DNA from 3 places in the Thioalkalivibrio sp. ALJ12 genome. Region 3 is predicted to be linked to each of the others. Evidence: predicted binding sites of a transcription regulator. Region 3 holds the regulator's gene; each other region holds the start of a gene.

Region 1 (10,043 bases), on a different contig from region 3:
CCAGCTGCTCCAGGCCCTGTGGGTTGGTGAAGTTGGCCAGAGCGACCTGCCCCAGAACGGAAGATTGGCCGTTGGTGAAGCGCGCGAACACCACCCCGCTGGAATCGATGTCGACCCCCGTCAGCCGGCCCGAAGCGAACCCGTCCTGGCCAAGATCGTTCACCGCAAAGTCGCCACCAAACTGAGTGGTCCCGGCAAAGTCGATCGTCCCGTCCAGACCTTCAGCCCCGTTGGTAAAATCTTCCGTGGAGAACGGGAATTCCGTGTTGCCATCCAGCTGGCCACTGGCGTCAAAAGAGAGTTCGAAGCCTTCTTCCTCGTTGATCGGCTCGCCGTCAACGCTCATGAAGGCCGTCCACTCTCGTTCGTCGCTCTTCACGAAGTAGATGCGCGCATCGCGGGACGTCCCCAGCGAGTCATACACCGTCAGGGACGTCGAGTAGTTATAGCTGTCCGGATCATCGAACTCGAACTCGCCCGGATCCAGGATTGGAGCATCCGACTGGAGATTGACCAGAGCCTCAATGTCACTGGTAGCCTGCGGCGCGGAGGCCCCTGTCTGCAGACGCAAATCCCCAAGCTGTCCGGTATTGAAATCAGTATCCGTGCTGCCCGGGTTGATTGGCGGATAGCCCTGCAGCTGCTGACCCTGGTTGTTCACCAGGTTGCCGTCGCGGTTTACCTGAAACTCGCCAGCGCGCGTATAGACACGATTGCCACCATCGTTCATCACGAAAAAGCCCTCGCCATCAATCGCGAGGTCGAGACCGTTCTCGGTGAACTCCGTGCGTCCCTGCGAGAACTGCTGTGTCACCGCCATGAGACGCGAACCACCCCCAGTCGCGGTCTGGCTGACGCCACCAAAACTCTGCGCAAAGACATCACCGAACTCGGCGCGCGAGCGCTTGAAACCGGTCGTGCCGGCATTCGAGACGTTGTTGCCGGTGGTCTGCAGATCGGCCTGCGCCGAGTTCAGTCCGCTCAATCCGATATTGAAGGGCATACTGGTCTACCTCCGTTAGAGTCCGTCAGCTGCTGATGCGCCGGACATCCGAGAAATTGATCTCGCCCAGGCCACGGACCATCAGGCCCAGACTGGAATCGTCACCTACCGAAACACTCTCGACGCGGGCATCGAGGAACACATCTACTGCTTCATTGTCGGAACCGCTCTGGGCCGACGCGCGGAATTCATATACGCCCGGGGCCGCAGGCGTCCCGTCATCGCGCAGACCGTCCCAGGTGAATTCCTGCAGCCCCTCACTGGCCGAACCCAGATTCATGCTTCGGATGCGTTCACCCGTGGGGCTGTACACCTCGACCTGCAACTGCCCGGTCGACTGATCCAGATCCACGGCGCCGCGCACCGTGCCATCCGCACCCAACTCGCTGAAGTCGGTTGGGACAAGGACGTCCTTACCCACCAGGGAGGCCGCTTGCAGGGTCTGGCTCTGGCCCATGGACTGAGCGAGTTTCTCGAAGGACTTCGAAAGCTCTTCGATCCCCGTGACGGTCGAGAACTGAGCCATCTGACCGATAAACTCCCCGTTTTCCATCGGTTCAAACGGGTCCTGATTCTGCAGCTGGGTAGTCATCAGCTTCAGGAAATCGTCCTGACCCAGGCGATCCGTCTCCTTGTCGTCCTGCTTGGGACGTGACAGGCCCAAGCGGTCCAGCATTTCGGGTGATATCTGAGTCATGGGAGGCTCCGGTTTAGCCCTGGCCGATCTGCAGCGTTCGCTGCAACAGCTGGCGCGAGGTCTCCATCACCTCGACGTTCGCTTCGTAGTTGCGCGAGGCCGACATCATGTTGGCCATCTCCTCCACCACGCTGATCGCGGGACGGAAGATGTAGCCGTCTTCGTTGGCCTGCGGATGGTTTGGTTCGTAGTGCGCCTGTGGCGGCGCGCGCGACTCATCAATTCCCGCCACCCGCACGCCATTGGAGGCGCCGTTCGGATCGGCCTGGTTCATCACGGTCTGAAACAGCACCTGCTTCGCCCGGTAGGCCTCGTCGGGGTTGGTCGCCACGGTGTTGGCGTTGGCCAGATTCGACGCGACCGTATTCAGCCGCACCGACTGCGCGGTCAGCGCGGAGGCCGAGGTGTTGAACAGATTAAACAGATCACTCACGACATCACTCTCCTGTTCCCAGCGTTGGCGCGCGCATTAGCGCTCGCCCCGCAGAGCATCACGGATGCCGGAAACCCGGCGGTTCAGGAACTCGAGGCTGCTCTGGTACTGCAGGGAATTCTCGGCAAAGGCCGCCCGCTCCAGCTGCGGGTCCACCGTGTTGCCATCCAGAGACGGCTGCGACGGCACGCGATAAAGCGTCTCCATCGACCCGTTGGCACCACCCGCCCCGCCGGCGCCGATATGGCCCTGATGTGTGCTCGCCATCGGCATGTTGCCGCCCTCGCCGGCCGCCGCCTGCAGCACCGAGCGAAAGTCGATATCGCGCGCTTTGTAATTCGGCGTATCGGCATTCGCGATATTCGAGGCCAGCAGCTCCATCCGCTTCGCACGGACGTTCACCGCCTCCGGGAGAATGCCCATCGCCTTGTCGAGAGAGAGACTCATCCGTCGTACCCCGTCCGCCACTGGCGAACTTCAGGTTCCTCGGGACGAAACCGCTTCGCCCCGTACGACAGGGACAAAGCAATTGGTGTGCCACTATGGGCCGAAAGAGGTTGGGAGAGCAGCGCCGAGGGTGGCGCCCGGATCGCGGGAGCGACCGTATGGAAAGGCGGAAAGGGCCGATCAGCCCTTCAGGCGAAGGACGGAGCCGTACTCGGTGCGAACGGTTTCGAAGGCCTGGGTGTAAGGACCCGCTGTCTCGGAAGCGCCAAGAAACAGATAGCCACCGGGATTCATCTGGCGGGCAATTCCGTCAAGAACCTGTCGCTTGGTCTCGGCGGAGAAATAGATCAGCACGTTGCGACAGAACACGATGTCGAACTTGCCCAGCGCCGCATAGCTGTCGATCAGGTTGAGCTTCTGGAAACGGCAGCGGCGCTGGATCTCCGGGCGTACGCGATGGCCCTCCGCCACGGTCTCGAAGAAGCGGGCGCGCCGCGCCTCGCTCAGGCCACGGACGATGCTCAGCCCGTCGTACACCGCGCGCCGGGCATCGTCCAGAATCTTCTCCGAGAGATCCGTACCCAGGATCGATACCGGCACCACACGCTTGGGCCGCGATTCCTCCCACTCGGACGCCACCATCGAGATGCTGTAGGCCTCCTGTCCGCTGGAGCAGCCGGACGACCAGACCTTGATCCCTGCGCCTTTCTCCGCCCGTTCCGGGAGCAGTACATGGCGCAGGATCTCGAACGGGAAGCCATCGCGAAACCAGGAGGTTTCGTTCGTGGTCATCGCGTCGATCACACGCGTGCGCAGGCGCGGGTTGGGCGCCTGGCGCATTGCGTGCAGCAGCTCCGGCACACTCTTGTAGCCGAACTCGTCCAGCAGCCGCGACAGTCGGCTCGACACGAGATACTGACGACTGTCGCCCAGCACCAGGCCACAGCACTCGGAAAGAAAACGCGAGAACTCCTCGTAGTCACGCGAGTCGATCACGAAGTCATCCTTGAAAGTCGACGGTACGGGCGGACGGGCACGTTGATGACGAATCCTTGACAGCGTGTCGGAAAACCCGACTGGGGAACACGCGATCCCCCATGCCGGACGGATGCAGTATACGTGCAACCGCGCGGACGCCGACAGCATCCCAACGGGTGATCGATGCGGCGCGCCATGGCCGCTGATGTTCATGCGGCCGGCAATCCGTTACCGCTTCCATGCCGCCAGGGTCGACTCGGTCGACTAACGCAAACGGCGCAGGCACCGGCATCAGTCCTTGCGGGTCTGGTCAAGCACAGCCTCGGCCAGCTCGTCGGGGTTGAACTTGGACAGGAAGGCGTCGGCCCCGGCACGCTTGACCATATCCGTATTGAACTCCCCACTCAGTGACGAGTGCAGCAGAACCCGGAGGCCTTTCAGGCGATCGTTCGCACGAATTCGAGCGGTGAGGGTATAGCCGTCCATGCGCGGCATCTCGATATCCGAAATCACCAGCTCCACCACCTCGTCCACGGTGCCGGCCTCGGCCTGCTCCTCCAGGAAATCCAGCGCCTCGCGACCATCCTTGAAGACCACGTACTCCCAGCCCAGGCCCTTGATCGCACCCTCGATCTGCTTGCGCGCGACCACGGAGTCATCAACGATCACAATCTTGCGCTGTCCATGCTTGGCGCGTTCTTCCTCGGCCTCCGCGCGCACCGCGTCAGATACCGTGGATGGCAACGGGTTGACGATCGACAGTACCCGTTCGACGTCAATGATCTCGACCAGCTTGTTGTCGATCTCGGTGACCGCCACCAGAAACGACTCGCGCCCGGTCCCACGAGGCGGGGACTTCACGTCTTCCCAGTTAACGTTGACGATCCGGTCGACCGCGGACACCCAGAACCCCTGTACCGACCGGTTGAACTCGGTCACCACCACCTTGTGGTCGCCCGTTTCGCCCACGGCGGTACGCAGCCCCATCGCGCGCGCCAGATCGATGATGGGGACGGTTCCGCCGCGCAGGGTAGCCACACCACGCACCACACTCAGCGATCCGGGAATCTGCCGCAGCGGCGGCGACGGGATCACCTCGCGCACCTTGAATACGTTGATACCGAAAGTCTGCGAGCTCCCCAAATGAAACAGGAGCAGCTCCATACGGTTCTGCCCCACCAGCTGGGTGCGCTGATTCACATCGTCAATGAATTGACTCATTGTCCTGCTCTCCCCCTCGCCCAGCGGCCAGCCACCTCGACTCGCCGGCCCCAGTGTGCACCCCGCAGACCGACGCTGTCATGCCACAACCCGCCGTCGCATGCCGATTGCACGCGTTCTAGACCCGATAACGGCCGGCCGCTGTGACTCTTGAGGGTACGCTCCTGATTGCCTGGCATGTTTTCTGCTTGCACGTCTCTGCAAACCTCTCGAGTCCTGACAAGCCGACGCGCATCCAGACCAATGAACCAGTCAGCACGCAAACCTTCCATTCGCTCCTGGTGGCTTTCGGCCGCCATGGGCGTCGTTCTGGCCCTGGTCTCCATTGCGGCACAGGCCGAGATCGAGGCAGTGGAAAACATCCGCCTGGCGGCGGAGCGCTTCATCCAGGAGGAGTTGAACCTCACACCAGGCGACGAAGCGGTAGAGATTCAGATCGGCCGGCTGGACAACCGCCTGCGCCTGGCCCGATGCAGCGAGGCACTGGAGACCCGGTTCCCGCCCGGCGGGCGACGCGATGGCAATACGGCGGTACAGGTTCAGTGCGAGACCCCCGTCAGCTGGTCGATCTATGTGCCAGTCACGGTCGAGCGCTACGCCGAGGTGCTGGTCGCCAGCCGCAGCCTGCGACGCCAGCACACGATCCTCCCCGGCGATCTGCGCACCAAGCGAATTCAGACCTCTCGCCATGCGGGGAGCTATTTCGAGAACAAGGGCGAACTGGTGGGGCTGCAGACCCGGCGCAACATCCGGCCCGGTCAGATCCTGGGCCAGCAGCACGTCACCCAGCGCGAGGTGGTCAGCCGCGGCCAGCGCGTCACCATCCTGGCCGAGAACGGCTCGGTGGTGATCCGCATGCAGGGCGAGGCGCTGGAGAATGGCATCCTGGGCGATCGCATCCGCGTGAAGAACACCTCGTCCGGACGCGTCGTGGAAGGCGAGGTGCTCGAGTCCGGACATGTACGCGTTGCCCTGTAGAATGGCGGTGTGTCTCGTCACCATCCACAAACTGTGAAGCGAATCGAAAATTCACAGCTCAAGGGGCTACAGTTTCAGCCGGTGCTGCCGCTAACCCCTGCAGTAGAATTGCAAAAACAGGAAACCGAATAATGGATATCAAAGGCCCGAACTCCCCCGGCCTGCGCCCGGATGGCAACAGCTCGAGCGTGAAGGGCCGCGATGAGACCTCTCGCCCCGACGCAGGCGCCCAGGGCAATGCATCCTCACCCGTACGTCAGGATGACTCTGTCACCCTGACCGGCGCGGCGCAGGCAATGAACGCCGCCTCCGGGGCCGCCAGCAACGCCCCGTTCGACGAGGCGCGAGTCGCCGAGCTGCGCGAGGCCATCTCCAACGGTCAGTACCCGGTAGACAACGAACAGCTAGCCGATCGCATGATCGAGCTGGAAAGCCTGTTGCGCTAACAGAGACCCGACGATGTCGCCCGAACAACGCCACGCCTTCCTCCGCTCGCTGGAGGCCTCGATTCGGCTGAGCCACCAGATGGAGGACATCCTGCTGCAGGAGACCCGGGCGGTGGAATCACGGGCCGCCGAGACCCTGCGCGAAGTCGTGGCCCAGAAGCAGACGCTACTGCAGGAACTCGAAACCGAAAGCCGGCGACAGCGCGAGACGATCGAGGCCGCCGGCGAAACGTATACGCCCGAGGGACTTGCACGGCTGTTCGGTCGGCTCGAGGGAGGCGCCGAGCTGGACGACCACTGGCAGGCGCTACGCCGCTCGGTGGAGCGCTGCAATACCCTCAACCAGGGGAATGCCCGACTGATCGATCGCGACCGTCGTCGCGTGGAGATGTCCATCCAGATCCTGCGCGGCGAGGAACCCGGCCCGGCTCCCACCTACGACCCCTACGGCCGCACCCAGTCCGGCAGCCGTACCGGTCGGCGCATCACCCGCGCATGACCCGCGCGCGCTCTGCGCGACACCTCTCCGCCCTTCTCCGCCTCACACCCGGGGCTGGCATTCCGGACCGCTCGGCAGTACCGTGCGGCTTGGCCCAATAATTACAACAACGCCACGCATGGAAGAGACCGACTACACCGTCGACAAGCCGGAGCGGATTGCCGGCATCCTCAAGGATCTGGATCACAAGCTCACCCTCGTCAACGTCCGCCTCGACGACGATGGCCCGCTGTACAACTCCGCGCTGGTTCGCCTTGATTCCGGTGCACGCGAGCTCTTCCTCGACGAACTCACGCCCATCGAAGCGAATCGCCACGCCCAGGAAGGCACTGGCATGCGGGTATTCGCCAGCCTGCGCGGGGTGGCCGTACGCTTCTCCACCGCCGTCTCGCGCATCGAACGCGAGGACGCCGGGGCCCTTTACGTCTGCCCCTATCCCGAGACCCTGGAATATCTCCAGCGACGCGAGACCTTTCGCGTCCATATCCCGATCAGCGAGCGCCCGCGCGTCGAATTGCAGTACCGCGAATGGGAAGAGCCCGGTATCGGGGACCTGGCCGATCTTTCGGCCCAGGGGATGTGCGTGGAGGTACCACAAGACTGGGTCGAAACAATCGAGATCGGGACCCCGATGCGTTTCGAGAACCTGCTACTGCCCGAAGTTGGCGAACGCCTGGGCGGCGACCTGCGTCTGGCCAATCGCCGTCGCAGCCCGCGCGACGGATACGTGTATGCCGGCTTCCAGGTCACCGGCATGAACCAGTGGCTGGAGCGGCAGTTCAACATCGCCCTGCTGCACTATCAGCGCGAGGCGCGCCGGCGTTCGATGGAGTAACAGACGAGGCCAGTCTCTTCCCTCACTCCAGACACAAAAAAGGCCGCTCGATGCGGCCTCTTTTTTCACCTGAAGAATATCCTTCAAGTCGTTGAACTTGGTCGGGACGGCAGGATTTGAACCTGCGACCCTCTGCACCCCATGCAGATGCGCTACCAGACTGCGCTACGCCCCGAAGCCGCGAATCATATCCGATTCCCTGCCCCCACGAAAGGACCCGGACCAGAAGACCTCTCAGGCGCGCAATACACGCAACACCGATTCCAGCTCCGAGATCGTATCCTGGATGATCTGGCGTGCCTGCTGGCGATCACCCTTGGCCTCGTCGCCAGACAGCTTCTGTCGCGCGCCATTGATCGTATAGCCCTCTTCGTACAGCAGGGCCCGAATCTGGCGGATCAGGATCACGTCCTGGCGCTGGTAGTAGCGCCGATTGCCCCGCCGCTTGACCGGCTCGAGCATCGGGAACTCCTGTTCCCAGTAGCGCAGCACGTGAGGTTTCACCTGACACAGCTCGGCGACCTCGCCAATGGTGAAGTAGCGCTTGCCCGGGATCGCGGGCAGTTCCTGGTGGTTACTCGCTTCCAGCATAGCTTTCGACCCTCTCGCGCAGCTTCTGCCCCGGGCGGAAGGTGACGACGCGCCGCGCCGAGACCGGGATTTCCTCGCCGGTCTTCGGATTGCGCCCGGGCCGCTGGTTCTTGTCGCGAAGGATGAAGTTGCCGAAGCCGGAGAGCTTCACGCCCTCGCCCTCTTCCAGCGACTGGCGCATCTCCTCGAAGAACATCTCGACGAATTCCTTGGCCTCGCGCTTGTTCAGGCCCAGTTCTTCGTTCAGCGTGGCGGCAAGATCCGCCTTCGTCACTGCTGCCATGGAATCACTGCCTCAGGGTTGCCTGGAAGCGAGCGTGCAGATGCTCGACGACCTTGTCGGTGACGCTTGCCACGTCCTGTTCGCCTAGGGTGCGATCAAAAGCCCGCAAAATCAAGCCCAAAGCGAGGCTCTTCTCGTCCGGATTCAAGCCCTTGCCCTGGTAGACATCAAACAGCCGGACATCCTGCACCAGCTCCAGCCCCAGTTCTTCGATCGCGTTCAGCACATCACCGGCCGGAACGGTCTCCTGCACCACCAGGGCCAGATCACGCCGGATCGACGGATATGGCGACAGCGGTGCGAACTGCGCGACCGGTGCATGCAGGATCACCCAGGCATCGAGATCGAACAGATACACCGGCTCCACATCGAACCGCTTGCAAAGCGCCGGGTGCAGGCGACCGACCCAGCCGATGGGACGATCACCTGCCAGAATCCGCGCGGACTGCCCGTCGTGGAGCGCAGGATGTTTCTCCGATCGAAAGCCCAGCGGCGCTTCCACGGAGGCGCAAAGCGCCTCGACGACACCCTTGGCATCAAAGAAATCGATGCGGCGCGACGCGGTCTCCCAGTGCTCCGGCTGCGCCCGTCCGCCCAGCAGGCCCGCGAGACGCGGCTCCTGGCGCAGGCCGGAGGCATCCGGCACAAAACGCAGGCCATGCTCGAAAAGCCGCAGATCCGGCTGCTGGCGCGCCTGGTTATAGGCCGCCGTTGCGACCAGACCGGGCCACAGGCCGGGGCGCATCACCGCCAGGTCGCTGGAGATCGGGTTGGCCAGTGCCAGCGGCTCCACCGTGGGATAGAAGGCCCGCGAGGCCTCGGCATCGATAAAGCTGAAGCTGATGACCTCGTGAAACCCCTGGCTCGCCAGCTGATCGCGCAGACCACGCAAGGCCGGCGGCCTCTCGGCCGGCGCCACCGGGGACGGCAGACGCTGCGGCAGCCGGTCGTAGCCATGCACCCGGGCCAGTTCCTCGATCAGGTCTTCCTCGCGTTCCATGTCGAAGCGGGCACGCGGGGCCCGGACTTGCCAGCCGTCATCCGAGGAAGCGACCTGGCAACCCAGGGCGCCCAGGATGCGCTCGACCTCTTCATCCGCGAACGTCGTCCCCAGCAGCCGTTCGATGCGGGGCCGGCGCAGTCGAATCGCTTGGGCGAAATGAGACGACGGCAGCTCGCCGACACGCTCCACCGGCCCGCACTGCCCGCCACAGATCTCCATCAACAGACGCGTAGCACGCTCCATGGCCCGCTCGACCAGGGTCGGATCCACACCACGTTCAAAGCGATGCGAGGCATCGGTGTGCAGGCCATGGGCCCGCGCGCGCCCGGCCAGCGCCAGCGGGGCAAAGTGGGCACACTCGAGCACCACCCGCGTCGTGTCGTCATCCACGGCGCTGTCGGCGCCGCCCATGATCCCCGCCAGCGCCACCGCAGTGGTGGCGGAGGCGATTACCAGGTCCTGCTCGGCGAGCTCGACTTTCTGGTCCCCGCCCAGCAGGGTCAGCGCCTCGCCGGAGCGCGCCCAGCGCACCTCGATGGTGTCACCCAGACGGCCCGCGTCGAACGCATGCAGGGGCTGCCCGAGTTCCAGCATCACGTAGTTCGTGACATCCACGATTGCGCTGAGCG
Region 2 (10,043 bases), on a different contig from region 3:
TGTCAGTTTCGTGACAGGTCCTGTTCTGGATCAGCTGCCGCGGGTCAGCAGGAACTCCATCAGGGCCTTCTGCGCGTGCAGCCGGTTTTCCGCCTCGTCCCAGACCACGCTTTGTGGGCCTTCGAGGACCTCGGTGGAGACCTCTTCCTCGCGGTGCGCGGGCAGGCAGTGCATGAACAGGGCGTCGTCGTTGGCCAGACGCATCAGGTCGGCGTCCACGAAGAACCCGGCAAAGGCCCGGCGGCGGGCGCTCTTTTCCTGCTCCTGCCCCATGCTGGCCCAGACGTCGGTGACGACGAGGTCGGCACCCTCGGCCGCCGCGCGCGCATCGCGGGTCAGTTCGAAATGGTCGCGTGTGGCATCCACGACGTCCTCTTCCGGGTCGTAGCCCTCGGGGCAGGCCGCCACCAGCTGGAAGTCCAGCAGGTGCGCGGCATACATGTAGCTGTGGCACATGTTGTTGCCATCGCCAATCCAGGCCACGCGCTTGCCCCGGATGTCGCCCCGGTGTTCGAGATAGGTCTGCAGGTCAGCCAGCAGCTGCGCGGGGTGCTCCCGGTCGGTCAGGCCATTGATCACGGGGACCGAGGAGTGCTGGGCGAACAGTTCGATCTTCTCGTGTTCGTAGGTGCGGATCATCACGCAGTCCACCATGCGCGAGAGCACACGGGCCGTGTCCTCGATCGGCTCGCCGCGGCCCAGCTGGGTGTCGCGCGGGGACAGGAACAGGGCGTTGCCGCCCAGTTGCTGCATGCCGACCTCGAACGAGACACGCGTGCGGGTCGAGGACTTCTCGAAGATCATCCCCAGCGTCTTGCCGCGCAGGATGTCGTCGTGGTGCTCGCCCGCGTGAGTCTGGCGCTTCAGTTCGACGGCACGTTCGAGCAGGGCGCGTGTCTCGTCTGCGGACAGGTCGTGGAACGACAGGTAATGGCGGGGCTTCATGCCTGGGCCTCCCGGGAATCTTCGGATACGAGCAGGGTGTCGACCAGATCGGCCACGGTGCTGGCGATCTGGTCGACCTGGGCGTCGTCCACGATCAGTGGTGGCAGTAGCCGGATCACCCGCTGCGCGGTCACGTTGAGGATCAGCCCTGCGTCGAGGGCGGCCTGAACCAGTGTTCCGGCCGGGCGATCCAGCTCGATGCCGATCATCAGCCCGCGTCCGCGCACGGCGACCACCCCCGGTTTGTCCTCGAGCCGGTCAGCCAGGCGGCGGCGGAGGATCTCGCCCTGTCGGCCCGCTTCCTCGCACAGGCCCTCGTCCTGCATCACGTCCAGCACGGCCAGGGCCGCCCGGCAGACCAGGGGATTGCCACCGAAGGTGGTGCCGTGGGTGCCGGGGGTGAACAGGCCGGATGCGCGTCCGGCTACCAGGTTTGCCCCGATCGGGATGCCGTTGCCCAGGCCTTTTGCGAGTGATATCACATCGGGCGTGATGCCTTCATGCTGGAAGGCGAACCAGTGTCCGGTGCGGCCGATCCCGGCCTGGATCTCGTCCAGCATCAGCAGCCAGTCGTGCTGGTCAGCCAGTTCGCGCAGGCGCCGCAGGTATCCGGGCGGGGGTACGTGGATGCCGCCTTCACCGGTGATGGGTTCGACCAGGATGGCGACCACGTCCGGATCGTTGCTCAGGGCCGCGACGGCCTCGGCATCGCCATGGGGGACGTGCACGAAGCCCTCGACAAGGGGTTCGAATCCGGCATGGATCTTTTCGTTGCCGGTGGCCGACAGCGTCGCGAGCGTGCGCCCGTGGAAGCTGCCGTGCATCACGATGACCTTCGGCTTCGCGATGCCGCGGCGGCGGGCATGCAGCCGGGCCAGCTTGATGGCCGCTTCGTTGGCCTCGGCGCCAGAGTTGCAGAAAAAGGCCTGCTCCATCTGTGCCAGCGCGCACAGGCGTCGCGCGAGCTGTTCCTGCAAGGGGATGCGGAACAGGTTCGATGTATGTACCAGCGTCTGAGCCTGATCGCAGATCGCATGCGCCACTTTCGGGTGGGCGTGTCCAAGGCCGCAGACCGCGATGCCGGACAGGGCATCGAGGTAGCGTTTGCCCTCGGTATCCCAGAGCCAGGCGCCTTCCCCCCGTTCGAAGGCAACCGGCAGCCGGCTGTAGGTATTCTGCAGGACATCACTCATTAGCAAAGCTCTCCCAAATGAAGAAGCCGGCGAGCGAGCCGCCGGCTTCTGCCCAGGGTGCCGCACTGGGGCGGCCCCCAATCGCGTTATCGCGACTTATTTCATCTGCTGGGCGACAAAATCCCAGTTCACCACGCTCCAGAAGTTCTCCAGATACTTCGGGCGCGCGTTGCGGTAGTCGATGTAGTAGGCATGTTCCCAGACATCGCAGGTCAGCAGCGGGGTCTTGCCATCACGCATCGGATTGGCCGCGTTGGAGGTGTTGACGATCTCCACTGAGCCGTCGCTATTCTGCACCAGCCAGGTCCAGCCGGAGCCGAAATTGCCGACCGCGGCCTCGTTGAACTTCTCCTTGAAGCCATCAAACGAGCCAAAGGCGCTGTTGATCGCGTCGGCCACCTTGCCGGACGGCTCGCCGCCGGCGTCCGGGCCCATGCAGTTGAAGTAGAAGGTGTGGTTCCAGACCTGGGCGCCGTTGTTGAAGATGCCGCCGGCCGGGGCCTTCTTGATGATGTCCTCCAGCGAGGCATTCTCGAACTCGGAGCCGGGCAGCAGGCCGTTCAGCTTGGTCACGTAAGTCGCGTGGTGCTTGTCGTGATGGTATTCCAGCGTCTCGGCGGAGATGTGCGGCTCCAGCGCGTTCTTGGCATAGGGCAGATCGGGCAGTTCGTAGGCCATGAAAGACTCCTTGTAAGAAAACATGCGAGACTGCGGCTGGCCGACCATTGGTGGCCGCGCCAGTAAACCCGTCAACGATAGTCACGTTGCTCGGGTGATGCAATTTCCGATGATGCGGCTTGGTTATCGTTCAGCCAACGTTTGCGGAAGTGTGAAGGAGCCACGGCATGTCCGCGCACGATGCCGATCGACAATCGGACGGCGCCCCCTCGTCGGTGGGTGCGAACCCCTCGCGCAGTGCCTACGCCTGGCGCGGGCGCATTGGGCTTTTCCTGGGCCCGCTCCTGATGCTTGCGTTCCTGGTTTTTCCAGCGCCAGAAGGTGTTGCACGCGAGGCATGGTGGGTGCTCGGGTTGACCCTTTTTATGGCGACCTGGTGGATTACCGAGGCCTTGCCACTACCCGTAACGGCGTTGCTGCCGATTGCCCTTTTGCCGCTGCTCGGCGTGATGCCGATGGACGCGGCCACCGCGCCCTACGCCAATCCCATCATCTTTCTGTTCATGGGCGGTTTTGCGATCGCGCTGGCGGTACAGCGCTGGGGACTCCACCAGCGGATTGCGCTCGCGATCGTCAGCCGGGCGGGGGATCGCCTGCATCGCCTGGTCGGGGCCTTCATGCTGGCCACGGCGGGGCTGTCGATGTGGGTCAGCAACACAGCCACTGCTGCGCTGATGTTGCCGATCGCCCTGTCCGTTCTGGCGCTGATGGATCGTGATACGCACATCGCGGGTAACGGCCTCGGCGCCGATTCGCGCCGCCCCGCACTGGCGCTCCTGCTGGGGATCGCCTTTGCCGCCAATATCGGGGGCATGGCGACGATCATCGGCTCTCCGCCGAACGCGCTGACCGCCGCCTATCTGGGCGACCGGCATGGCATCGAGATCGGTTTTGTGCAGTGGATGATGCTGGGCCTGCCCCTGGCCACCGCGTTGCTGCTGCTGGCCTGGTGGTTGCTGACGCGCTGGGTCTTCCCGGTTCATCGAGTACGCCTGCAGGGGTTGCAGGCGATGATGGACCAGCAGCGCGCCGAGGTCGGGGTCTGGTCTCGGGCCGAATACCGGGTCGCCGGCGTCTTCCTGCTGGTAGCGCTGGCGTGGCTGTCGCGCCCCTTTCTGGAAGGTCTCCTGCCGATTCATCTGACGGATGCCGGGATTGCCGTCCTGGGGGCCGGGCTGCTGTTCCTGCTGCCCTCGGGCGCAGCAGACCAGCGCCGGCTGCTGGCCTGGGACAATACGCGCGAGCTCCCCTGGGGGGTGCTGCTGCTGGTCGGCGGTGGTCTCAGCCTGGGTTCGGCCATCGAGGCGAGCGGCCTGGCGGAGCTGGCCGCCGAGGGCCTGGGCGCCGCCCAGGCATGGCCGCTGCTGCTGATCATTGCCGGGGCCGTGGTGGTGACCATGTTGCTATCGCATGTGACCAGCAACACAGCCACCGCTGCCACGCTGCTGCCGCTGGTGGCTGCGCTGGCGATGCGCATGGATATTCCCGTCGTGCTCCTCGCGATCCCCGTGGCCTTTGCCGCCTCCGTGGCCTTCATGTTGCCGGTCGCGACCCCGCCCAACGCGATCGTGTTCGCCAGCAACCGGCTGCGGGTGATCGACATGATCCGTGGCGGGGCGCTGCTCTCCCTGGTGGCAATTGCCATGATTACGCTTGCGGTCTACGCCCTGGCGGAGGCCATCCTGATGCAGGGCTAGGCCTGTCTCCCAGCCTTTCCGGCTTCCTGTGATCTCCCTCAAGTTTTATGCTTCGCCGCCGCTATCGACGGTGAACTGCCGCAGCAAGGACGCCGCTGGCCCGCAAAGCCTTATTGGGGAGAGTCTTCAACATGTTCGATAACATCCGAATCGGGGTCCGGCTGATGGTCGGGATTATCACGGTGGTGCTGCTGGCCGTGATCCTGACCCTTGTAGTCGTGATGAACAGCCTGGGCACCATGGCCGATCGTGCCGAACAGCGCGAGTTGACCGATCTGGCCGCGCAGCTTGTCGGTCGTCTGGACCAGGAAGCCGCGCGCGCGACCGCGATGGCAGAGACCGTGGCGAAGATCCCCGACGTGCAGGAGGCGATGGCGACGGGCGATCGCGAGCGTCTGGCCGAGATGACCGTTCCCAGCTTTGAATCGCTGAACGAGCACTACGGGGTGGACCAGTATCAGTTCCATACCCCCCCGGCCACTTCGTTCCTGCGCGTCCACTCCCCCGACAACCACGGCGATGACCTGTCCGACTTCCGGCAGACCGTGGTCGACACGAACGACAAGCGCAACGCGATCTCGGGGCTGGAAGAAGGCGTGGCGGGTCTCGGGATCCGCGGGGTGGTACCCATCGAGCACAACGGCGACCACGTCGGCTCCGTGGAATTCGGCCTGTCGTTTGGTGACAGCTTCTTTGAAGAGTTCACCCAAGAAACGGATTCGCCGGTTGCCCTCTACCTGCGTGATGGTCGGTCGTTCAACCGCTTTGGCGGTACGATCAGTGGCGAGTCCACCTTCAGCGATGCCGAGATGCGCGAGGTCATGGAGGGCGAGGAGCTGGTGCGAAACGTGACCTATGAAGGCACCCCGATGGCCGTGGTCGCGCGTCCCGTTACGGATTTCTCCGGTGACGTGGTCGGCGTGCTGGAGGTCATGGTGGACCGCAGCGCGTATGTCGCGATGGCGCGCAACGCGACCGGCACGGTGGTGGCGGTTGGCGTGGTTGCCGTGGCGCTTGGTGCCCTCCTGGCCTGGCTCCTGACCCGAAGCATCGTTCGTCCCCTGAATCGCACGGTGGCCCGGCTGAACGATATCGCGGGAGGCGAGGGCGATCTGACCCGTTCGCTGGAGGTCTCTGGCAAGAACGAACTCGGAGAGCTGGCGGAGGCGTTCAACAACTTCGTCAAGAAGATCCGTGGCCTCGTATCCACGGTCGCGGCCGGTGGCGATCAGGTTGCCGCAGCGGCGAACGAGCTGTCTGCGACCAGCGAGGAGACCAACGAGCAGGTGCGGCGACAGAAGTCGGAGATCGATCAGGTCGCCACGGCCATGAACGAGATGACGGCAACGGTGCAGGAGGTGGCCCGCAATGCAGCGGATGCCGCCGCCGCGGCACAGAACACCGACCAGGACGCCAACGAGGGTCAGCAGGTGGTGCAGCGTACCGTGGCTGCGATCAACGCGTTGTCGCAGCAGGTGGATGGCGCCGCCGAGGTGGTCAGCCGCTTGTCGCAGGATGCCGAGGAGATCAACAAGGTCCTGGAAGTCATCGGCGATATCGCCGATCAGACCAACCTGCTGGCGCTGAATGCGGCGATCGAGGCGGCGCGTGCGGGCGAACAGGGCCGCGGTTTCGCGGTGGTTGCCGACGAGGTGCGTACCCTGGCCAGCCGCACGCAGGACTCGACCCACGAGATCCAGCAGATGATCGAGCGGGTGCAAAGCGGTACCCGCGAGGCGGTGCAGGCGATGGAAGATGGCCGTTCCAAGGCGCACCAGAGCGTGGAGCAGGTCAATCTCGCGGGCGAATCGCTGACCGCGATCACGCAGTCGGTCACGCGCATCAGCGACATGAACACGCAGATCGCCAGTGCCGCCGAGGAGCAGTCGACGGTGGCCGAGGAGATCAACCGCAACGTGGCCAATGTCACCGAGGTGCTGGATCAGACCGCGGCCGGATCGGAACAGATCCGCAATGCCTCCGAGGAGCTGTCCAAGCTGGCCTCCGAGCAGCAGCAGCGGGTGGGTCAGTTCAAGGTATAAGCCCCGAGCCAGCTGACGCCAAGCCCGGGACCGGAGACGGTCCCGGGCTTTTTTGTGGCCGGGTTACTGGCTCTCGGCGGGCGGAAACAGGCGCTCGCCGTTCTCCAGGGCAATCATGCGCTGGACGTTGGCTGGCAGCTGTTCGAGCCAGGCCCGGGTGCTGTCCTTCAACGCGGTAAAGTGCTCCCAGCGGGCCAGGCTGAAGGTGTCATTGCCGATCAGGAAGCGATCCGGATAGTCGAGGAACAGCTCGAACCAGTCGGCGTCGATGATGCCGCCGGGATTGATGCGCGGGTTGCGCATGGAGACATCCATGACCATGTTCGGATGCCGCTCCAGGTAGTCACGAACCAGTGGCGGGTAGGCATAGGAACCGGCGTGCGCCCAGAGGATGCGTACCTCGGGCTGGACGGCGTAGGCATGGTCGATCACGGCAGGGTCGCCATGGATCACGATCCACAGATCCCGCTCGACTGCCAGTGCCAGCAGGTCCTCGAAGCCGCGGGCAAATCGGTCATCGGCCTGTATGTGCAGCTCCCCGATCCCGCGCCACTGGACCTGGCTTCGGTCGAGTATGGTCTCGACCTGTTCCCGCAGGCCGTCCTCGTGCATCCAGTCCATCTTGCGCCCCAGGCGCTGGGAGATCTCGAGAAACGGGACGATGCGCGCATCCACCTCCGGTTCCAGCGCTTCGATCAGTTTCGAGCGCGGGGACATGATGATCGCGGACTGGATTGAATTTTCTTGCAGCGTGCGCGCGACGGCCTCCGGCGGGAAGTGTTCCATCTGCCGGTCGCGGTAGTGCAGGTGGGCATCGAACAGGGGTTCAAGTGCCTGGGCAGAGGCTCCGCCAAGCAGTGAGCCGAGCAGCAGGGTCGCAGCCGGAAGAATGAACAGACGGGGCAGTCTTCGAGGGCGGTTCAGGGCAGCCATCCAGCGGGTTCCTCGGGTACGGGAACCCCAATCTTATACCGTGCTGTGCCGACAGTCCCCGAGTCGGTGGCCTGTCGCGGTCAGGCGCGGGAGTCCCCGGACACCGCGGCATCTCCGGAGCTACCGTCCGGGCGGTTCGGGTCAAAGCGCTCGCGCAGGTATTCGCCGATCGCATCCGACTCGTACAGCCAGCGTACCTGGCCGTCCGGTTCCTCGATGCGCAGGCAGGGCACCTGCAGCTTGCCGCCCTCGGTCTGCAGCTCCTCGCGGTGAGGGCCGGCCGCCTGGGCATTGCGCAACTCGATGTCGAGCGACAGCCGCTGCATGGTACGGCGGGCCCGGATGCAGAACGGGCAGGCCGGGAAATGGTAAAGCGCGAGGTGGCGCGTCTGTTCGTCAACGCGGGCCTGGTCGGCGGGGTCGCGTTCGATGCCGCGCGGGCGCGACAGGCGCTCGCCAATCAGCATAAACGGCGTGAGGATCAGGCGTACGCCGCGGAAAAACCATCGGATCAGAAATCGCATGCGCGAAAGGATGCCACAAGCCCCCTGGCGGGTGACAGAGCCCGCATCGGGCGTGGCACGTCACGGCTGGCCGAAGTCGAACTCCCAGGGGTCTTCCGCCGGGGCGTCCAGCAGGGACGGACGCAGGCGGATCACGGTGTAGCCTGCGGCCTCCAGGTCATCCAGCCGGTCCGGTGCGGCCGTGGCCACCTCGACATGCTCGGGGAAGGCATCGGGCTCGAGATCGCGCCAGCCGGCAAAGGTCCCGCAGACCACGACGTTGACGCCGTCATCCATCACCAAAGACTCGATCTCGGCGTGGAGCGAGCCATGCGCCACGGCCTCGGCGCGGGTGAGAGTGAACTGCTCCGCCCCGTGGGTGACGACCGCGATCGGCAGGTCCGGGGCGCGCTGGCGCAGCACTCGGATATTCGCTTGGATCTCGGGCAGCAGCGCGCTCAGGGCCGCGCGGTCATTCTCGACAATCTCGAATGCGACGCCATCGGGGAGTTCGTCCTTCTCGAGCAGTGCCTCCACCTCGAAAGAGGGTGCGGCCTCTTCGACGTCATCCGCCGCCCACACGCCTCCAACCGCCGCGAACAGGGTCAGGCCGGTCAGGGCCAACAACGTCGGGATGAAACGCGGCATCGGGTACCAGGGGTCAGGGCATGGGTGTGCTGAACCCTATTTTGGGCCTGATTGCCGGGTCGGTGTCTACTCGGCCCGGGTTTGTCGCTTTCCTAGTGGCGATCCCCCGTGGCCTCGGCTGCCATCTGGTCGTAACTGGTGTGGCGGACGTTCTTGCCCTTTACGAAATACACCACGTACTCGCAGATATTGCGCGCGCGGTCACCGATACGCTCCAGCGAGCGGGTCGCCCAGACGATATCCATCAGGCGTGGCACCGCATCGGGGGAGGCGGTCATCTGTTTCATCAGCTTGTGCGTGATGGCCTCGTAGAGGCTGTCGATCTGGATGTCCTGCTGTGCGACTCGCACCGCCTGCTCGGTGTCCATGCGCGCGAACGCATCGAGCACGCCGCGCGTCATCTCGCGCACGAGCTGGCCCATCTTCGCGATCTCGTCCATCGGTGCCTCGCGGCGGTCGGAGTCCAGCAGTTGCAAGCCCATGCGGCCCACACGCTCGGCCTCGTCGCCCATGCGTTCCAGGTCGGTGATGGTCTTGATCACCGCGATCACCAGACGCAGGTCGGAGGCCGTGGGCTGGCGACGGGCGAGGATGTGGGTGCATTCCTCGTCGATCTCGACCTCGAGCGCGTTGACCTTGTAGTCGGAGGTCATCACGGTCTCCGCCAGCGCGGTGTCGCCCTCGACCATCGCGGTCACCGCATCGCCGAGCTGCTGCTCGACCAGGCCGCCCATGGTCATCACCTTCTTGATGATGTCCTCCAGCTCGGCATTGAACTGCTGGGAGATGTGCTGCTTGAAAAAGCTCTTGTCCATGATCCGGACTCCTGATCCGAAATGGCCTAACCGAAGCGGCCGGTGATGTAGTCCTCGGTCTGCTTCTTGGCAGGCGAGGTGAACAGGGTGTCGGTGTCGGCGTATTCGATCAGCTCGCCCATGTACATGAAGGCGGTGTAGTCGGACACGCGTGCGGCCTGCTGCATGTTGTGGGTGACGATGACCAGCGTGTAATCCTTCTTCAGCTCGATCATCAACTCCTCGATCTTCAGCGTGGCCAGCGGGTCCAGCGCGGAGCAGGGCTCGTCCAGCAGCAGGACCTCGGGGTCGATCGCGATCGCGCGGGCGATCACCAGACGCTGCTGCTGACCGCCGGACAGGCCAAAGGCGTTCTCGTGCAGGCGATCCTTGACCTCGTCCCACAGCGCGGCACGCTTGAGCGACTTTTCCACCACCTCGTCCAGGCGTCGGCGATTCTTCACGCCCTGCAGCCGCAGGCCGTAGGCCACGTTCTCGTAGATGGACTTCGGGAACGGGTTGGGCTTCTGGAACACCATGCCGACGCGGCGGCGCAGCTCCGGCACGTCCACGGCCTTTTCGTAGATGTCGTCGCCGTCGAGCCGGATCG
Region 3 (10,043 bases):
TCCAGGAGATGACGCTGTCCTTCATCCCCAAGCTGCTGGCGATGTTTGCCGCCTTGCTGATCTCCGGACACTGGATGCTGGCGCTGATCATCGAATACACGGAGCGACTCTATGATGCCGCGCCGGGCATGGTGGGGTAGGCAGCCGTGAACCTCGCCATGGAGCAGATCCTCGTGTGGGTGGGGGCGGTCATGTGGCCGTTTGCCCGCATTGGGGCGATGCTCCTGGTGATGCCGGTGTTCGGCGGTGATCAGCTCACCGCGACGGTGCGCATCCTGTTTGCCCTGGTGCTGGCGATCTTCGTGGCCATGCAGGGGCCGGCGCTGCCAGCAGTGGACCCGATCAGCATCGAGGGCGTGGTGGTGACCGTGCACCAGATCCTGATCGGTCTGGTGATGGGCTTCATCCTGCAGATGGTCTTTTCCGCACTGACGCAGGCCGGCGAGGTGATCGCACTGTCGATGGGTCTTGGTTTCGCCTCGATCGTGGATCCGGCACAGGGCGTGCAGGTGCCGGTGGTCTCCACGATCTTCGTGATCATGGCCACGTTGATCTTCCTGGCAATGAATGGGCATCTGATCGCGCTCGAGCTGCTTCTGACCAGCTTCGAGACGCTGCCGGTCGCCCCCTCGGGGCTGGATGCCGAGGCGCTGGCGTCGCTGATCGCGTTTGGCAGTGTCATGTTCCAGGGGGCCGTGCTGGTTGCGATCCCGGCGGTGGCCTCGCTGCTGCTGGTCAACCTGTCGATGGGGGTGATTACCCGGGCCTCGCCGCAGCTGAACATCTTCGCGGTGGGCTTTCCGATGATGATCCTGATGGGCTTCATCCTGCTGATGCTGACCATGCCCGGGTTGCCGGAGCGGCTTGGGGATCTGTTGTTCGACGGCTTTGGCCTGATGCAAGCGATGCTGGGGTTCTAGGATGGCCGAGAACGAGAGCGGACAAGAGAAAACCGAACAACCGACTCCGAAACGCCTGCGCGAGGCGAAGGAGAAGGGTCAGGTCCCGCGTTCGCGGGAGCTGTCGACCTTCCTCGTACTGATGGCGGCCGGCGGATTCATGACGTTCTTCGGCCCGACGATGGGCGGGCAGCTGGCCGAACAGACGGCCGGGCGCTTCGACATCGAGCGTGATCTGGCCTATGACAGCTCGCTGCTGCTGCCGTATCTGTCGGAACAGATCTTTATGACGTTGCGCACGCTGCTGCCGCTTTTTGGCGTGCTGATGGTCGCGGCGGTACTGGCGCCCATCCTGATCGGCGGCGCCAACTTCTCCTGGCAGGCGGCGAAACCCAAGGCCTCCAAGCTGAACCCGCTCAAGGGTCTCAAGCGCATTTTTTCGTGGCAGGGTTTGATGGAGTTTGGCAAGACCTTCGCCAAGTTCGTGCTCATCGCGGGTGTCGCGATGTCGGTGTTGTGGGCCTTTTCGGATCGCCTGCTGATGCTCGGCTACGAGCCCCTTGAGCAAGCGATCGCGCACGCGGCGCAGCTGGCGCTGGGGACGTTCGTGGCGGTCTCGGCCGCACTGATCCTGGTGGCCGCGATCGACGCGCCGTTTCAGATGTGGAACCACCAGAAGCAGCTGCGCATGACGCGCCAGGAGCTGAAGGACGAGTACAAGGAGACCGACGGCAAGCCGGAGGTCAAGCAGAAGATCCGGCAGCTGCAGCAGGAGATGGCGCAGCGCCGGATGATGGAGGAAGTCCCGAAGGCCGACGTGGTCATCACCAACCCGACCCACTACGCGGTAGCGATTACCTACGAGGCCTCGCGCATGGCTGCGCCGAAGCTCGTGGCGAAGGGCGTGGACGAGGTCGCGGCGTCGATCCGCGCGGTCGCGGACGAACACAAAATCATTCGCGTCGAGGCACCCCGGGTGGCGCGTGCAATCTACTTCACCACGGACCTGAACCAGGAGATCCCGAACGGGCTGTTCGTCGCAGTCGCGCGCATCCTCGCCTACGTCTATCAGCTGAAGCGCGCGGATGCAGACGTCGCGATGCCGGATGACCTGCCGGTGCCGGAAGACTATCTCGATCCGCAGCAGCCGCGCGGCCGTCGGAGGAACCGCTAATGGCCTTCTTCGACCGCCTGGGGACTGTCGGCAAGTGGGGCCTGGGGGCGCCGATCCTGCTGATCGCGATGCTCTCGATGATGGTGCTGCCGCTGCCGCCCATCGCCCTGGACGTCCTGTTCACCTTCAACATCGCGCTGTCGCTGGTCGTAATCATGGTCGCGGTCTACACGCCGCGGCCGCTGGAGTTCGCGGTCTTCCCGACCGTGCTGCTGGTCGCCACATTGCTGCGCCTGGCGCTGAACGTGGCCTCCACGCGCGTGATCCTGCTGGAGGGGCATACCGGGACCGATGCTGCGGGCCAGGTGATTCAGGCCTTCGGCGATTTCGTCGTGGGCGGCAACTACACCGTCGGTCTGGTGGTGTTCGCCATCCTGATCATCATCAACTTTGTGGTGGTGACCAAGGGCGCCGGGCGTGTCTCCGAAGTGAGTGCTCGATTCACCCTGGATTCCATGCCGGGCAAGCAGATGGCGATCGACGCCGACCTGAATGCCGGAATTCTGACCCAGGAAGAGGCGCGCAAGCGCCGCGAGGAGATCGCCAGCGAGGCGGACTTCTACGGCTCGATGGACGGTGCCTCGAAGTTCGTGCGCGGGGACGCAATCGCCGGGATTCTCATCCTGTTCGTGAACATCATTGGCGGCCTGACTATCGGCACGCTGCAGCACGGCATGTCGATGGGCGACGCCGCGACGAACTACGTGCTGCTGACCATTGGCGATGGTCTGGTCGCGCAGATCCCGTCGCTGGTGCTGTCCTCGGCCACCGCGATCATCGTGACCCGTGTCTCCAGCACCCAGGACATGGGCCAGCAGGTGTTCGGGCAGATGTTCTCCAACCCGCGCGTGCTGTACGTGGCAGGTGGCGTGATCGCCGCGCTGGGGCTGGTGCCGGGTATGCCCAATGCCGTATTCCTGGGTCTCGCCTCGCTGGCCATCGGATCGGCCTACCTGATGCAGCGGCGCGAGCGCGAGCAGGCCGTGGAGGTGGAGCGCGTGCCTGACGAAGCGGCGGACACCAGTCCGGAAAATCGCGATCTCACCTGGGACGACGTGCCGCCGATCGACCTCGTCTCCCTGGAAGTCGGCTATCGTCTGATCCCGCTGGTGGATCGCACTCAGGACGGTCAGCTGATGGGTCGGATTAAGGGTGTGCGCCGCAAGCTCTCCCAGGAGCTGGGGTTCCTGCTGCAACCGGTCCATATCCGCGACAACCTGGAACTGAGTCCGAATGCCTATCGCATCTCCCTGCTGGGTGTCACGGTGGCGGAGGCCGAGGTCTTCCCCGATCGCGAGTTGGCGATCAATCCGGGCGAGGTGTTCGGCACCGTTCCGGGCACGCCGACCAAGGATCCGACCTTCAATCTGGACGCCTTGTGGATCGATCCGGCGGATCGCGATCAGGCGCAGGGCGCCGGCTACACCGTGGTCGACTGTTCCACCGTGATCGCCACGCATCTGTCGCAGGTCTTCCGCGAGAACGCCCATCGCCTGATTGGTCACGAAGAGGCCCAGCATCTGCTGGACCAGCTGGCACGGCATTCGCCGAAGCTGGTCGAGAATCTGGTGCCGAAGACACTCTCGCTGTCGGTAATCCTGAAGGTCCTGCAGAACCTGCTGGCCGAGCAGGTCTCGATCCGCGACCTGCGCACGATCGCCGAAACCCTGGCAGAGGAGGGCGTGAAGAGTCAGGATCCCGGCGTTTTGACTGCGGCCGTGCGTGTCTCGCTGTCGCGCTCGATCGTGCAGGACCTAGTGGGGCCGGACGATGAGCTGCCATTGATCGCGCTCGATCCCTCGTTGGAACAGCTCTTGCATAAGTCTCTTCAGGGCAGTAATGGCGAGACCGTGGGGCTGGAACCGGGCCTGGCGGAACGCCTGCAGCGGTCGGTGTCCGAGGCGGCCCAGCGCCAGGAAGCCAGCGGGCAGCCGGCCATCCTGGTGGTGGCCCCGGAGATCCGCTCCTGGATTGCCGGGTGGCTCCGCGGAGCCGTGCGCAGCCTGGCGGTGCTGGCCTTTACCGAGATCCCCGATAACCGGCGGATCCGCGTGGTGGCCACGGTGGGCCAGGAAGACTCGGCCCGGCAGGCAACGCCCACAGGTGCCTGAGACGAACAGTAGCGATCGGATACGAGAGGGAAACACTGATCAGTGTTTTCCTTGAGCGGAGCGGGAGAACAGCGATGAATGTGAGACGGTACCGGGCACGCGACATGCGCGATGCGATGCGGCAGGTGCGTGAACAGCAGGGCGAGGATGCCGTGATCCTGTCGAGCCGCCGTGTCGATGGTTGGCTGGAGGTTGTCGCGGCGCTGGAAGATGGCGATGCGGGGGTCTCGGAGCGCGAGCAGCAGGCTGCGGTGAACGCGGTCCATGCCCCGCGTGAGGCGCCGGCATCCGCCTCGCGTCCGAGCCCGGGCTCGGGCTCGGCCTGGCCCGCGGACCCCGAGCTCGCCGCGATGCGCCAGGAGCTGCGGGATCTGCGCAGCCTGCTCACCCGCCAGCACAGCGACAACGAGGCCGCACAGTGGGCGGCGCGGCATCCGCTGGCGGCGGAGTGCAAGGCGCGTCTGATGGACCGTGGGTTCAGCGAGTCACTGGCGCGCAGTCTCGCCGGGAGTATTCTCGACGACAGCACGGTGGAGCAGGCCTGGGAGAGGCTGCGCGCACGCCTTTCCGGGGCGATCGCGACCCGCCATCCGGACATCCTGGATGAAGGTGGCGTGCTGGCCCTGGTGGGGCCTACGGGGGTGGGCAAGACCACTACACTCGCACGCATTGCCTTGCGTCAAATCCGTCGTATGGGTGCGGATTCGGTTACGCTGGTCACACTGGACACCCAGCGCATTGGGGCCACGCGCCAGCTGCAGGCGTTCGCGCAGATGGCGGGCGTGTCATTGCGGGTGCTGCAGAGCCCGCGCGAGTTGCGCGACATGACCGCGCGGGCAGAGGATGGGCATCTGATTCTGGTCGACACCGCCGGGCAGGCACCTTCCGCGGTGGGCGACGAGTCGCTGTTTGCCGGCTGGCCGGACCGTGTCCGGCGCGAGAGCTGGCTGGTCGTCTCCGCGACCACTCAGGCGGCGGCGCTGCGAAGGGTGCTGGATGCGTTCCGGAAGACGGAGCCATCGGCGCTGGTGCTGACCAAACTCGACGAAGCCGAACAGTTGGGGGAGACGTTGTCGGTATTGCTCGATCAACACCTTGGGCTCACGTTTGTCAGCGATGGACAGCGGATTGCCGAAGACTTCCACCGGGTCGAGACGGGCGATCTGACCCGGCGGGCGCTCGGCGAAGAGCGCGGCCCCGCGCGTCGATCCTCCCGCGATGAACGATGGACCGATGCAAGCCTGGCGGAGTTCTCGAATGCCGGCCGCAATGCGCCGTCGCCGCGCCGTACTCAGGATGCGGGCGTTCTGGAGATGATCCATCCGGTGGGGAAAGGACGCTATGCCACGCACTAATCAGCCGTTGAAGGTCATTGCGGTTGCCTCCGGCAAGGGCGGCGTCGGCAAGACCAATGTGTCGGTCAACCTGTCCGTGGCGCTCGCGCGGCTGGGCCGCGAGGTCATGCTGTTTGATGCCGACTTGGGGCTGGCCAATGCCGATGTGCTGCTCGGACTGCGACCCGAGCGCACCCTGCATGACCTGGTGACCGGACAGGTGGACGACCTCCAGGATGTGCTGATCGAGGGCCCGGAGGGGATCAAGGTCATCCCGTCGGCCTCGGGGATCGCGGCGATGGCGAATCTCACGCAGCTCGAGCACAACGGTTTGATCCAGGCATTCAGCGCCTATTCCAAGCCGCTGGATGTGCTGGTGGTGGATACGGCAGCGGGCCTGCAGGAATCCGTCACGACCTTCTGTCGAGCGGTCCAGGAGACCCTGGTCGTCGTCTGCGACGAGCCGGCGTCCATCACCGATGCCTATGCCTTGATCAAGGTGCTGCATCGAGATCATGGCATGCGGCGTTTCCGGCTGGTCACGAATATGGTCCAGGACCGCGCGGGCGCCGAGCGCTTGTTGCAGAAACTCACCACGGTTTGCGACAACTACCTGCCGGAAGTCATCCTGGATCTCGCCGGTTACATCCCGATGGACGAGCATCTGCGCAAGGCCATCCAGAAACGGGCACCGGTCGTGCAGCAATATCCGGGCAGCCCGGCGGCCAAGGCCTTTACCGAACTCGCCCGTGCGGTCGACCGCTGGCCGGTGGCCCGTGGTGCCGATGGTGGTGTCGGGTTTTTCGTCGAACGGATGCTGCAGAGCGCATGATGGCGACGCGTAATCGCCTCCACGGATACGAGAACGTGGCCGCAGCCGGCCACGAGCAGCGCGTCGCGGAACATATCGAGCTGGTGCACCGCATCGCGCACCATCTGATGGCTCGCCTCCCTTCCTCGGTCCAGGTCGATGACCTGATCCAGGCCGGCATGATTGGCCTGCTGGAGGCCGCGCGGCAATTCGAGGGCGGGCAGGGCGCGACGTTTGCGACCTACGCCGGGATTCGCATCCGTGGCGCGATGATCGACGAGTTACGCCGCAGTGACTGGACCCCGAGATCGGTGCACCGCAACAGCCGCAAGATCGCCGAGGCGATCCAGACGGTCGAGGCCAGGGAGGGGCGTGCGGCGCGCGGGGTCGAGGTGGCCGAGGAACTCGAGGTCCCGATCGACGAGTACTACTCGATGCTGCAGGACCATGCCGGCGCCCATCTGTTCGCGCTGGATGATCTGGGCGGCACCGATGGTGATGCGGACCGGGTGATCGAGGGGCAGGAGGCCTCGCCCTCGCGCACGATCGAGGCCGGGGAGTTTCGCGAGGAGCTGGCCGCCGCGCTGGGCGATTTGCCCGAACGCGAACGTCTGGTGTTGTCGCTTTATTACATCGAGGAGCTCAACCTGCGCGAGATTGGCGCGGTACTCGGGGTGACCGAGTCGCGCGTCAGCCAGATCCGCAGTCAGGCCGTTATCCGACTGCGCGCGCGCCTGGGCTCCTGGCTCGAAGACGGCGAGGCTTTGCAGTTATTCTGAAGGCCAAGCTCTAGTACTCATATGAATCATTTATCCCGGAGTGACCTGTGGACAAGGGAATGAAAATTCTCATCGTGGACGACTTCTCCACGATGCGACGGATCATCAAGAACCTGTTGCGTGATCTTGGCTTCAACAACACCCAAGAGGCCGATGACGGCAGCACGGCATTGCCGATGCTCCAGAACGGCGACTTCGATTTTCTGATTACCGACTGGAACATGCCCAATATGCCGGGCATCGACCTGCTGCGGGCGGTGCGTGCCGACGAGAAGCTGAAGACGATGCCGGTGCTGATGGTGACGGCGGAGGCCAAGCGGGATCAGATCGTCGAGGCGGCCGAGGCGGGCGTGAACGGCTACGTGGTGAAGCCCTTTACTGCGGAAACCCTCAAGGAAAAGATCGACAAAATATTCGAACGCATTGAATCCCAAGGCTAGTTTGGGATTCGGTGTCGAAGTCTCCTGGTCCAGACAAATGGATGGCCGGGGGATCGATCCCGGTCATCACGTTCGGGATGGGGAGCGAGCAAGGGGCTTTGGATGACAGACCAAGAACAATCGATCAGTGAGCAGCAAATCGCTCGCGCGCGGGAGCTCGTGCAGGTTCTGGAGGCGGGGGATGAGGTGGCCGCGCGCGCGTTGATCCAGGATCTGGCGCGCCCCTACGACCGCGAACTCTTCGACGAGCTCGGAAAACTTACGCGCGACCTGCACGAGGCCTTGCAAAGCTTCCGGGGGGATTCGCGGCTGGTCGAGTTGACCCAGGCCGAGATCCCGGATGCCCGCGAGCGTCTCAATTATGTGGTCACGATGACCGAGAAGGCCGCGCACGAGACCCTGACCGCGATCGAGACGAGTCTCCCCATTGCCGAATCGTTCAGCCAGCAGGCCGGCCAACTGACGGCGAAGTGGACCCGTTTTCGCAATCGGCAACTCTCGGTCGACGAGTTCCGGGAGTTCGCTCGTGAGCTGGACGAGTTTTTTGCTCAGGCCAACGACGATACCGAAGAGCTGCGCCGCCTGCTGTCGGAGGTTCTGATGGCGCAGAGCTACCAGGATATTACCGGGCAGGTGATCCGGCGCGTGATTCAGCTCGTGACCGACCTGGAGGAGAACCTGGTCACGCTGATTCGGCTGTCCAGCGGGCGTATGGAGACGGTCGAGGCTGCGGAGAAGACGCTGGATGACGATGCCGAGCGGCGTGAGGGCGATCGGCGTGGACACGGGCCAGCAGTGCCGAAGACTCAAGATTCCGGCCAGGATGTCGTTCAAGGACAGGACGAGGTGGACGATCTGTTGTCCAGCCTGGGCTTCTAGGTAGCCCGCTGATCCCTGAATCGGCGGCTTCCCGGCGCCCACCCCTCAACGGCAAGCCTCACCGGAACGGAGAGACCGAATGGCCATCGACCCCAACGACGAAATCCTTCAGGACTTCCTGATCGAGGCCGGGGAACTGCTCGAAGGACTCAACGAGCAGCTGATCGACCTGGAACAGCATCCCGATGACCGGGATCTGTTGAACGCGGTATTCCGCAGCTTTCACACGATCAAGGGTGGCGCGGGCTTTCTGAGCCTGGATCCGCTGGTGACCGTCTGCCATCACGCAGAGGATGTGTTTAATCTCCTGCGCAATGGGGAACGTCAGGTCGACGGTCACCTGATGGATACCATGCTGCGGGTCCTCGATACGTTGAACGTGATGTTTGGCGACCTCCGCTCCGGGGTCGATCCGACGCCCGCGGAGGCCGATCTCGTCGAAGACCTGCGGCGGATGGCCAAGAATGAAGACGTGGCCGGCAATTCCGAACCCGCCGCAATCGCGACGCCAGACGTGCCCCCCGAACCGGAGCCGGAACCGGCACCCCCCGCCGAGGTGGAAGCCACTGCGAAGGCTGGAGGGGATGAGTCGGGGCTGGTCGGTGCCGATGACGAGATTACCGATGACGAGTTCGAGGCCCTGCTGGATTCGCTGCACGGCGATGGTTCGCCGCAGGCGGCCCAGGACTCCGCTACGCCGTCGACTGAGGACGCCGGGTTGCCCGGCACCGATTCGGATGCAGCCGGGCCAGGGGACGACGGCGAGGACCTGATTTCCGACGATGAGTTCGAGAACCTGCTGGACGAGTTGCAGGCACGAGGTCATGGGCCTCCTGCCACTGCAGCGCCGGCACCCGCTGTGACTGAGTCGTCCCCGCATGAAGAGCCGAGCGTGGAGCCCGAAGCCGCTGGCGCGACACAGGAACCGCCGGCTCCCGAAGCCAAGCCACAGGCGTCTTCGCCTGCGGCCGCGGCGGCCGGCGCCCGGCAGGCCCCTCAGGGCGAGGCCTCGGTCCGTGTGAACACCGAACGTCTCGACGAGATTATGAATCTGGTCGGGGAGCTGGTGCTCGTGCGCAACCGCCTGAGCATGTTGCGAACCCAGCACGTGGATGACGAGCTGGGCAAGGCCATTAGTTCGCTGGCGCTGGTCACGTCGGATCTTCAGACGTCGGTGATGAAGACCCGCATGCAACCGGTGAACAAGGTCTTCAATCGCTTCCCGCGCGTGATCCGCGATCTGTCGCGCAGCCTGGGCAAGGAGATCGAGCTGGAGATCTTCGGCGAGGACACCGACCTCGACAAGAACCTGGTCGAGGCCCTGTCCGATCCGCTGGTGCATCTGGTGCGCAACGCCGTGGATCATGGGATCGAGACTCCGGAGGTGCGCGAGAAGGCCGGCAAACCGCGCAAGGGTACGGTGGTGCTCGGCGCGGCGCAGGAAGGCGATCACATCGCCTTGCTGATCAAGGACGATGGGGGTGGCATGGATCCGCAGGCCCTGCGGCGCAAGGTCGTCGAGAAGGGTCTGATGGAACCCGCGATGGCCGAGCGGATGACCGATCGCGAGGCCTTCAACGTCATCTTCATGGCCGGGTTCTCCACCAAGACCGAGA

Evidence for each region. The regulator FliA, encoded in region 3, starts transcription of late flagellar genes. The targets are predictions, from matches to a motif close to GCTAAAGTTNNNNNNNNNNCNGCCGATA.
Region 1: F467_RS0107075 (chemotaxis protein) is a predicted target of FliA. The motif match lies at 4,908-4,935, and genes of this name have one in related genera.
Region 2: F467_RS0107200 (methyl-accepting chemotaxis protein) is a predicted target of FliA. The motif match lies at 4,550-4,577, and genes of this name have one in related genera.

What each region holds. Positions count from the first base shown of each region.
Region 1 is NZ_KB899538.1:1,481,090-1,491,132, reverse strand. It holds gene flgE (flagellar hook protein FlgE) at 1-1,003, opposite strand, end outside; gene F467_RS0107095 (flagellar hook assembly protein FlgD) at 1,029-1,700, opposite strand; gene flgC (flagellar basal body rod protein FlgC) at 1,714-2,133, opposite strand; gene flgB (flagellar basal body rod protein FlgB) at 2,170-2,580, opposite strand; gene F467_RS0107080 (protein-glutamate O-methyltransferase CheR) at 2,761-3,576, opposite strand; gene F467_RS0107075 (chemotaxis protein) at 3,850-4,779, opposite strand; gene flgA (flagellar basal body P-ring formation chaperone FlgA) at 5,023-5,757, shown strand; gene flgM (flagellar biosynthesis anti-sigma factor FlgM) at 5,889-6,203, shown strand; gene F467_RS0107060 (flagella synthesis protein FlgN) at 6,217-6,702, shown strand; gene F467_RS0107055 (flagellar brake protein) at 6,821-7,537, shown strand; tRNA gene F467_RS0107050 (tRNA-Pro) at 7,636-7,712, opposite strand; gene F467_RS0107045 (MerR family transcriptional regulator) at 7,772-8,128, opposite strand; gene F467_RS0107040 (integration host factor subunit alpha) at 8,112-8,411, opposite strand; gene pheT (phenylalanine--tRNA ligase subunit beta) at 8,416-10,043, opposite strand, start outside.
Region 2 is NZ_KB899538.1:1,507,944-1,517,986, forward strand. It holds gene argF (ornithine carbamoyltransferase) at 31-945, opposite strand; gene F467_RS0107185 (acetylornithine transaminase) at 942-2,138, opposite strand; gene F467_RS0107190 (superoxide dismutase) at 2,235-2,816, opposite strand; gene F467_RS0107195 (DASS family sodium-coupled anion symporter) at 2,984-4,513, shown strand; gene F467_RS0107200 (methyl-accepting chemotaxis protein) at 4,645-6,555, shown strand; gene F467_RS0107205 (amidohydrolase family protein) at 6,619-7,488, opposite strand; gene F467_RS0107210 (glutathione S-transferase N-terminal domain-containing protein) at 7,569-8,012, opposite strand; gene F467_RS0107215 (DsrE family protein) at 8,073-8,639, opposite strand; gene phoU (phosphate signaling complex protein PhoU) at 8,732-9,454, opposite strand; gene pstB (phosphate ABC transporter ATP-binding protein PstB) at 9,481-10,043, opposite strand, start outside.
Region 3 is NZ_KB899539.1:331,091-341,133, forward strand. It holds gene fliQ (flagellar biosynthesis protein FliQ) at 1-140, shown strand, start outside; gene fliR (flagellar biosynthetic protein FliR) at 159-920, shown strand; gene flhB (flagellar biosynthesis protein FlhB) at 922-2,073, shown strand; gene flhA (flagellar biosynthesis protein FlhA) at 2,073-4,184, shown strand; gene flhF (flagellar biosynthesis protein FlhF) at 4,289-5,539, shown strand; gene F467_RS0108915 (MinD/ParA family protein) at 5,526-6,350, shown strand; gene F467_RS0108920 (RNA polymerase sigma factor FliA) at 6,347-7,108, shown strand; gene cheY (chemotaxis response regulator CheY) at 7,168-7,548, shown strand; gene F467_RS0108930 (protein phosphatase CheZ) at 7,651-8,427, shown strand; gene F467_RS0108935 (chemotaxis protein CheA) at 8,507-10,043, shown strand, end outside.